Regions from separate parts of the Caulobacter sp. AVps18 genome, predicted to be linked through region 1. Evidence: predicted binding sites of a transcription regulator. Region 1 holds the regulator's gene; the other holds the start of a gene.
What was found. The regulator LexA, encoded in region 1, represses DNA repair genes until DNA is damaged. The targets are predictions, from matches to a motif close to ATGTTCNCNANNTGTTCT.

Region 1 (4,413 bases):
CCGACCCTGGAGATTGGCGACAGGATCCTGGTGTCGAAATACGCCTATGGCTGGAGCCGCCATTCCCTGCCCTTCAGCCCGCCGCTGGGCCATGGACGCCTGGCAGGGCGAGAGCCTGCACGCGGCGACATCGTTGTCTTCAAGCGACCGGGCGATGGCCGAACCGACATCATCAAGCGGCTGGTCGGTCTGCCGGGCGACCGCATCCAGGTTCGCGGCGGTGTTCTGACGATCAATGGCGCGCCCGTCGGGCAGACGCCGATGGCGGTGCGGGTCAAGTCGGATCACGGCTACCCCGTTGTGGTCGAGGAGGCCGCCGAGACCCTGCCCAATGGCCGAACCTATCTGACCCACTCGCAAGGCCCGCGCACGGCGGCGGCCAATACCGGCGTCTATCAGGTGCCGGCAGGCTGCTATTTCATGATGGGCGACAATCGCGACAACTCGGTCGACAGCCGCTTCGATCCGGGTTCGATCCGGCCCGGCGACGCCCGCTGCGCCTGGGATACCGCCCTGGATCAATATCTGCCGCCCGAGACCGGGATGGGCTTCGTCCCGGCCGAGAACCTGGTGGGCCGGGCCGAGCGTGTGCTGTTTTCCTGGCAAAGCGGCCAGGGCCCGCGCTGGAGCCGCACCTTCAAGAGCCTTTCGGCGGGCACCGGGGCTCCCCGGGCCTGAAGCGAATCGAGTCGGAAAGCGCGCCGATTCGCCGCTTCCGGGTCGTGACGCCTGGGTGCGAGCCCGGGCGGCTGCGTGATTGCATGGCTCTGCAGCCCCGTTGATCCTCGCTAGAAACGCCAGGACCACGCCTGACAGGATGTTTGTGCAAAGGTGATTTGCGCACCCGACAGCCGGATGATGTTCCGGGCACTATCTTCTGATTTAACAGCTAAATTCGCCGCACTGCTTCTGCAAGTGTCCCGTGGCGCGCCCCGCCTATACGCGCAGGCAGGGGCGTTCCGGGACCGCGTCGCGGCGGTCTGTTGCGTCAACTTGACATTAAGGAAGAACGCCTAGAGAACATTCCAACGGTTTGCGGTTTGTTCCGCGTCTTGGTCGAGGCCGACATGCTCACGCGCAAGCAGCACGAACTGCTGATGTTCATTCACGAACGCATCAAGGAGAGCGGCGTTTCGCCCTCCTTCGACGAGATGAAGGAAGCCCTGGACCTGGCGTCCAAGTCGGGCATTCACCGCCTGATCACAGCGCTGGAAGAACGCGGCTTCATCCGACGCCTGGCCCACCGGGCCCGGGCGCTGGAGGTGGTGAAGCTGCCGCAACAGGCCACGACCGCGGCGCCGCCCAAGGGGCGAGGCACGTTCAAGCCGCAGGTCTTCGAAGGTGGCGGCGCGCCGCCGGCCGCTGCGCCCTCGGCTGCACCGGCCAATGACAGCCGCGACCTGCCGATCCTGGGCAAGATCGCCGCCGGTACGCCCATCGACGCCATCCAGCACGAGCGCGATCGCCTGCCGGTACCCGAATCCATGCTGGGCGGCGGCGAGCACTATGTTCTCGAGGTTCAGGGCGACTCGATGATCGAGGCCGGCATCCTTGACGGCGACTATGTGATCATCAGGAAGGGCGACACCGCCAATTCCGGCGAGATCGTCGTTGCCCTGGTCGGCGAGGAGGCCACCCTCAAGCGCTTGCGCAAGAGGGGCGGCTCCATCGCCCTCGAAGCCGCCAATCCCAAGTACGAGACCCGCATCTTCGGTCCGGACCAGGTTGAGGTTCAGGGCAAGCTGGTGGGTCTGATCCGCCGCTATCACTAATCCTGGCTGACAGTCTGACAACAGAACGCCCCCGGCCAAGGTCGGGGGCGTTTTGCGTTCCGGGTCAGGACGATTGGAAGCGCCCTACCCGCACTTGACCTCTTTGACGATGCCCGTGTCGGCATCGAACAGGATGTTCAGGCGGTCGGGCCGGAAATCCATGGTCACCGGGCAGGTGGTGCAGGCCACACGCCAGCGGGTGGGATCAACGGGGGCCGGCAGGTCGGTGCGGATCTTGCCGACATAGGCATTGGCCTCATTCATCCCGCACTGGTCCTTGGGCTGGGGCGGCGCAATGGCGACCGGCGGCGGGGCAACGGGCGTCTCGGGCGGCGGCAAGGGAGCCGGAGGCGGCGTGCTGGAGCACGAGGCAGCGCCCAGCAGCACGGCGACGCCAAGGCCCGCCAGGATCGATCGCTTCATGCCTGCTTCTCCCAACCGCGTTCAGAACCCTGGCGCCAGTACGACACCGGATGACCGGCCTTCTTGAAGATCGTCCAGCGCCCCCGTGCGGTTCCCAGGGCGGCCTCGTCACGGCCATCAAACAGCAGGATGCAGCGCGCATAGCCCGCCAGGTCGCCGGGCTCTGCCCCGTCGATCAGGAAAATGGCGTCGCCGGCATTGGCATTGTCCAGGGCCGTGGTCAGCAGGACCGGCTGGCGCTCGGCCATCGGTTCGCCGGCCAGACCGTGCGGCAGGAACGCGTCGTCGCGAAAGGTCCAAAGATGCGCGTCCAGCGCCTCCAGCCGGCGGGCATCGACGCCCCGCACCAGGGCCTTCCAGCCCCGGCCAAGGGTCTTCTCCAGCAGTTCGGGCAGCACCTGATCGGCGCTGCTCCGCTCCAGATGGTAGAACCAGACCTCGCAAGGGCTTTCAGCCATGGGCGCGATCAGCTCTCATAGGCGTCGGCGACCAGTCGGTTCAGCAGCCGTACGCCGAAGCCCACCGCACCGTCGGGAACGGTCGGGTCTGTCGAAGGCTTGCGCCAGGCGACGGAGGCGATGTCGAGGTGCGCCCAGGGCACGCCGTTGACGAACTTCTGCAGGAACAGTCCCGCCGTGATCGAACCGGCCGGGCGCCCGCCGATGTTCTTCATGTCGGCGATGGGGCTTTCGATCTGCTTTTCGTAAGCCGCCGGTAGGGGCATGCGCCACAGCTTCTCGCGCTCTGCATTGCCAGCCGCGAGAAGTTTTTCTGACAAGCCGTCGTTATTGCTGAACAAACCGGCGTAGTCATGACCCAGCGAAATGATGATCGCGCCGGTCAGGGTGGCCAGGTCGATCATGAACTGCGGCTTGAAACGCTCTTGCGTGTACCAGAGCGCGTCGGCCAGGACGAGGCGGCCCTCGGCGTCGGTATTGATGACCTCGATGGTCTGGCCCGACATGGAGGTCACGACGTCACCGGGGCGCTGGGCGTTGCCGTCGGGCATGTTCTCGACCAGGCCCAGCACGCCGATGGCATTGACTTTGGCCTTGCGGCCGGCCAGGGCGTGCATGAGGCCGGTCACAGCGGCCGCGCCGCCCATGTCCCACTTCATGTCTTCCATGCCGTCGGCCGGCTTGATGCTGATGCCGCCGGTGTCGAAGGTGACGCCCTTGCCGACGAAGGCGATGGGCGGGGCGGTTTTGTCGGCCGCGCCGTTCCACTTCATGATGACCAGCTGGCTTTCGCGCACGCTGCCCTGGCCCACGCCCAGCAGGCTGCCCATGCCCAGGGCCGCCATCTGGGCCTCGCCGAGGATCTCGACCTCCAGGCCCAGGCTTTCCAGGCTTTTGGCGCGGGCGGCGAACTCTTCGGGATGCAGGATGTTGGCGGGCTCGGACACCAGATCGCGGCTGAAGATTATGGCGTCGGCCAGGGCGTTGAGCCCCTCGAACACCTTGGCGGCCTTGACCGGATCGGCGGCGGCGACCTTGACGACCGTGACCGACGGCTTCTTCTCGGCCTTTTCAGTGGTGCGATACTTGTCGAAACGATAGGCGGCCAGCTTGGCGCCGAAGGCGGCCCGGGCGGCGGTTTCGGCGTCGGCACCCAGCTTCAGAACCAGTTCAGTGACGCCGGAGGCCTTCACGGCCTGAAAGGCGTGGGCTGCGGCGGTCTCGACCGCCTCGGGCTCAACAGCCCCGACGCCATCAACGCCCACCAGCACCACGCGAGCGGCCTCCAGTCCGTGCGGAGCGACCAGGTCAAGGATCTGGCCCTTGGACCCGATGAAGCGGCCGCTGGCGATGGCGCGGCTCAGGGCCCCGCCGGTAGCCTGGTCAACCACCCGCGCCTCAGGCGACAGGGCGGCGGCTTCATGGGCCAGAACCGCGAGGGCAGCCGTGGCGCCCGCCTGGATGTCAGCGGGGACGAATTCGATACGCATCGCAGGCTCCTTGATCGATCTTGGCGCAACCGCCGCTCACGCGGCCATGCGCCCTTACTTGGCGGCATAGTCCAACCCTTGTCGCGAGAAAAGACTTCCGGCGACGCGGCGCGCGGTCTTCGGTTGTGCCCATGCGGAGCCCCCGTGTAGAACAGCCCTCCTCAGTGGGGGTTCGCGTTTTCCGAATCCGCTCGCCCGAACCCCCTTTTCGATGCGCCTGATAGAACGCTACCTTTTCCGACAATTGCTGGGTCCGACGCTTCTGGCGAC
Region 2 (4,413 bases), 2.0 Mb from region 1:
CACGTCATTGACCAGGGCCAGCAGGTGGTCGCCGCTTTCGCGCAGGGCGTTGACATAGGCGCGCTGCTCGCCGGTCAGGCGCGTGCCTTCCAGCAGGCGGGCCATGCCCAGCACGCCGTTCAGCGGGGTGCGAAACTCATGGCTCAGCGTGGCCAGTTGCTCGGGCGTGACACCCGTTGGGCGCGAATTTGTCATGCGAGCATCCTAGCCCCTACGGCTTAACACCCGGTCAAAACGCCGGTTGGCCAAACACCGCTGCTTGCTCTTCGCCCGGCGTCGCCGTGCGGCGATGGGCCAGGGCCTCGGCCACATGCACGCGGCGCACGCCGTCGGCACCCTCAAGATCGGCAATGGTGCGCGACAGACGCAACACCCGCGTCCAGCCTCTTGCGCTGATCTTGCCCGCCTCGGCGGCGCGGGCCAGCAGGCTGCGCCCGGCCTCGTCGAGATCGGCGATCTTTTCCAAAAACGCGCCCTCGGCTCGGCCATTCAGGGTGTCGGCGCTGCCCATCCCCTCCGCTCGCTCGATCTGGCGCGCCCGGGCGCGGGCCACACGCGCCGCGACCTCGGCCGTGCCCTCGACCGGCGGCGGCAGGGCCAGGTCGGCGGCTGTGACGGCGGGCATGTCCACAGACAAATCGATACGGTCGATCAGAGGTCCGGACACCCGGCCCTGATAATCACGCTGACAGCGGGGCGCCTTGCCACAGGCCCCGCGACCGGCCCCGCCATGGCCACAGCGACAGGGGTTCATCGCCGCCACCAGCTGAACCTTGGCCGGATAACGCACATGGGCATTGGCTCGGGCCACCATTACCTCGCCGGTTTCCAGCGGAGCCCGCAGGCTATCCAGCGCCTGAACCCCGAACTCCGGCAGTTCGTCCAAGAACAGCACGCCGTTATGAGCCAGCGACACCTCGCCCGGCTTGGCCTTGTGCCCGCCGCCGGTCAGGGCCGCCATGCTGGCGCTGTGATGAGGCGACCGGAACGGCCGCGCGCGGGTCAGGGCACCGCGCGCGATCAGTCCCGCCACGGAATGCACCATCGAGGTCTCTAGAAGTTCGGCTGAGGTCAGGGGCGGCAACAGGCCCGGCAGGCGCTGGGCCAGCATCGACTTGCCCGAGCCCGGCGGGCCGCAGAACAGCAGATTGTGCCCGCCGGCCGCCGCGATCTCCAGCGCCCGCTTGGCGTGCTCCTGCCCCTTGACGTCGCGCAGGTCCCTGGAACGCTCTCCCTCGATCACCGGACCGGGCGAAGGCGCGCCCAGCACCTGGCTACCCCGGAAGTGGTTGATCAGCGCCACCAGCGAGCGCGGTGCCAGGATGCGCGTGCCGCCGGCCCAGGCCGCTTCTGGCCCGCTGGCCTCGGGACAGATCAGGCCCAGCCCCATGGCCCCGGCCGCCATGGCCGCCGGCAGGGCCCCGGCGGCGGGCACGATGCGGCCGTCCAGGGACAGCTCGCCCATGGCCGCCCAGCCATCGAGCGCATCCAGCGGGATCACCCCGATGGCTACCATCACCGCCAGGGCGATGGGCAGATCAAAGTGGGCGCCTTCCTTGGGCATGTCGGCCGGAGCCAGATTGGCGACGATGCGCTTGCCCGGCAAAGACAGACCCAGCCCGGCAAAGGCCCCCCGCACCCGCTCGCGGCTCTCGGCCACGCCCTTGTCGGCCAGGCCGACAATGACGAAATGCTGCTGGCCCGTGGTCAGCTGCACCTCGACATCGACGCGACGCGCTTCGACGCCCTCGAACGCCACGGTGACGACCTTCGCGGCCATGTCCGCCTCATGGATCGGTTTGACTTATCCACAAGACAACCATGGCGCGCGGGGCGGAGCAAGAACAAAAAACGAACGTTTCAGGAAATCCCGTGCGTTCAGTCGCCTAGCCGCCCCACTTCATCCACCGCTAGCCCCGGGCGCGGATCGCCTCGATACGGTCCCAAAGCACGGCCGATGCATCTATCCCGCTGAAACGCTTGAGTTGTTGCGCGCCCGTCGGCGATGTGACGTTGATCTCAGTCAGGTACTCGCCGATCACGTCGATGCCCACGAACAGCAGGCCGCGCCGCTTCAACTCAGGCGCGATGATCGCGCAAAGCTCCAGATCCCGCGCCGTCAATTCGACCGCCTCGGCCCGCCCCCCGACACGGAGATTGGAACGCACCTGACCGGCCGCCGGCACGCGGTTGATCGCGCCCACCGGCTCGCCGTCGACCAGCAGCACCCGCTTGTCGCCCTTGCTGACCGCCGGCACGAACTTCTGGGCGATGACCTGCTCGCGGCCGATCATGGCGTGCAGTTCCAAAAGGGCGTCGAGATTGGGATCGTCCGCCAGCAGCCGCGCCACGCCCGACCCGCCGCCGCCGTAGAGGGGCTTGAGCACGATATCGCCGTGCCGGGCGCGGAAGTCATAGATCGCCTCATAGTCCGAGGTGATCAGGGTCGGCGGCTGCACGCCGGGAAAATCGGTGACGAACAGTTTCTCGGGCGCATTGCGCACCTCGGCCGGATTATTGACCACCAGGGTGTGGGGATGGACCTTCTCGAGGAAGTGGGTGGCGGTGATATAGGCCATGTCGAACGGCGGATCCTGGCGCATCAGCACCACATCGACATCGTCCTTCATGTCCAGCAGCACGGTCTCGCCCAGGGTCGCATGGGCGCCCTTGTCGGCGGTCAGCACCAGCGACTGGGCGCGGGCAAATACCCGGCCGTCCTCCATCGACAGCTTGTCGGGCGTATAGACCCACAGCCTGTGACCCCGGGTCTGGGCTTCCATCATCATCTGGAAGGTGGTGTCGGTGTCGATATTGATCCCCTGGACGGGATCCATCTGGACGGCAACTCTCAGCGACATGACGACTCCGGGTCAGCTTGGCGCGGCGACGTAAGGCGTCCCGCGCCGCGACTGCCTAGTTAAGGCGGCGAGGGGGGGAATGCGAGGGGGGAGTTGGGCGCGTGAGCGGGCGAGGACTCCAGGCGGACGTCAGTCGCACCCGTCGACCAGCACCAGTTTGCTTTCGGTCGTCTTGTGGCGAAGGTCGAAGAGGGCCTGAGCGTCGGGATCCGCCAGAAACGCCTTGGCGTGCTGGCGAGAGGGAAATTCGAGGATGACCATCCGCTCCGGTGCCCAGCCGCCTTCCATGACGGTCGGCTCGCTGCCCTGAACGATATACCTGCCGCCATGCTTGTCGATGAAGGCAGGAATCTGGGCGGCGTAGGGCAGGAAGCCGGGCAGGTCGCGAATGGCAAAGTCGAGTACCAGATAGGCTTTCATCGTTTCTTCCGAGCTTTGCCGCGAGTGGGGACGATAGCACCGTCGACGTGTCTGTCGTCGGAAACCCGCCGCAACCATGGCGGACATGGGCCACAGCGTTCGCGGCGCTGCAGACCTCCGGCTGTGACAGTTGCGCCAGCCTCGCGGCTACGCTCACCTAGGGTGGCAGCAGTGAGGGACTATCATGGCTACGACGTCCAACCACACCAACGTGGAAAAGCTCAACAAGGCGAACGACGGCAAGCTGCCAGGCTGGCTCGGCCTGGAGATCACCAACGTAGAGGATGGCCTGGTCGAAGGCCGGATGCCTGTGCGGACCGAGCTGATCGCCCATACAGGGTATCTTCTCGCAGGCGCGCTACTGTCGGTCGCGGACATCCTTTGCGCCTATGGTGTTTCCACGGTGTGGCCAGAAGGGGCCAGCGGCTTCACTACGGTAGAGGTGAAATGCAACTTCGTCGGCACCACCCGGGACGGCGCGGTGCTTTGCCGGGCGAAGTTGCTGCACGGTGGGCGAACGACCCAGGTCTGGGACGCGGAAATGACGAGCGAGACGACGGGTAAGCTGATGGCGGCGTTTCGATGCACCCAGATCATCCTCTATCCGCCCGTTAGGGGCGGCGCCGCATGACAATCGTCGCGGCGCTGGGCTCAACGTCCGCTGGCCATCCCCGCCTGACGGTCGATCCAGCCGCCCCCCTAGTTCAGCCTCAACCGCACCCGCTCCCGCGCCGCCCGGGCGGCGATGGCCGCGCCGCCGTCGAGGATCTGGGCTCGGGTCAAGGCCTGCAACGCTCCCGCCAGAGCCCCCTGCCCCTCGCGGGCGGCCGCCACGTCGAGCCACGGCCGGTGATCGGACGGGTTGAGCAGAGCCCGCCTCAGGGCCGAGCGCTCGGCGCGGGGCCAATCGCGGGCCTGCTGGGCGCGGGCGAAGATGTTGTTCTGCAGGCGAATCAGGACGGCGCGGTCCGAGATCGGAGCCATAAGCAACTCCAGCTTGGCGGCCACGTCAGGCATCAGTCCGGTGCGCAGGGCGCGGCGCGACAGCTCTGACGGCAGCACCACGCGGCCCTCGCTGAACGGATCGAGCGCCAGAGGGCCTTCCTCTGTCTCGATGCGCAGCAGGAAGTGG

Region 2: a site for LexA is predicted at 1,842-1,859, ahead of ACW179_RS03310 (YifB family Mg chelatase-like AAA ATPase). Genes of this name have one in related genera too.

Annotation. Positions count from the first base shown of each region.
Region 1 covers NZ_CM178737.1:3,288,936-3,293,348, reverse strand. Annotated here, with positions in the region: gene lepB (signal peptidase I) at 1-678, shown strand, start outside; gene lexA (transcriptional repressor LexA) at 1,068-1,772, shown strand; gene ACW179_RS15005 (peptidase inhibitor I78) at 1,857-2,195, opposite strand; gene ACW179_RS15000 (DNA polymerase III subunit chi) at 2,192-2,653, opposite strand; gene ACW179_RS14995 (leucyl aminopeptidase) at 2,662-4,143, opposite strand; gene lptF (LPS export ABC transporter permease LptF) at 4,355-4,413, shown strand, end outside.
Region 2 covers NZ_CM178737.1:716,674-721,086, forward strand. Annotated here, with positions in the region: gene ACW179_RS03305 (response regulator) at 1-195, opposite strand, end outside; gene ACW179_RS03310 (YifB family Mg chelatase-like AAA ATPase) at 230-1,780, opposite strand; gene gshB (glutathione synthase) at 1,911-2,861, opposite strand; gene ACW179_RS03320 (DUF1330 domain-containing protein) at 2,991-3,281, opposite strand; gene ACW179_RS03325 (PaaI family thioesterase) at 3,466-3,912, shown strand; gene ACW179_RS03330 (SirB1 family protein) at 3,981-4,413, opposite strand, start outside.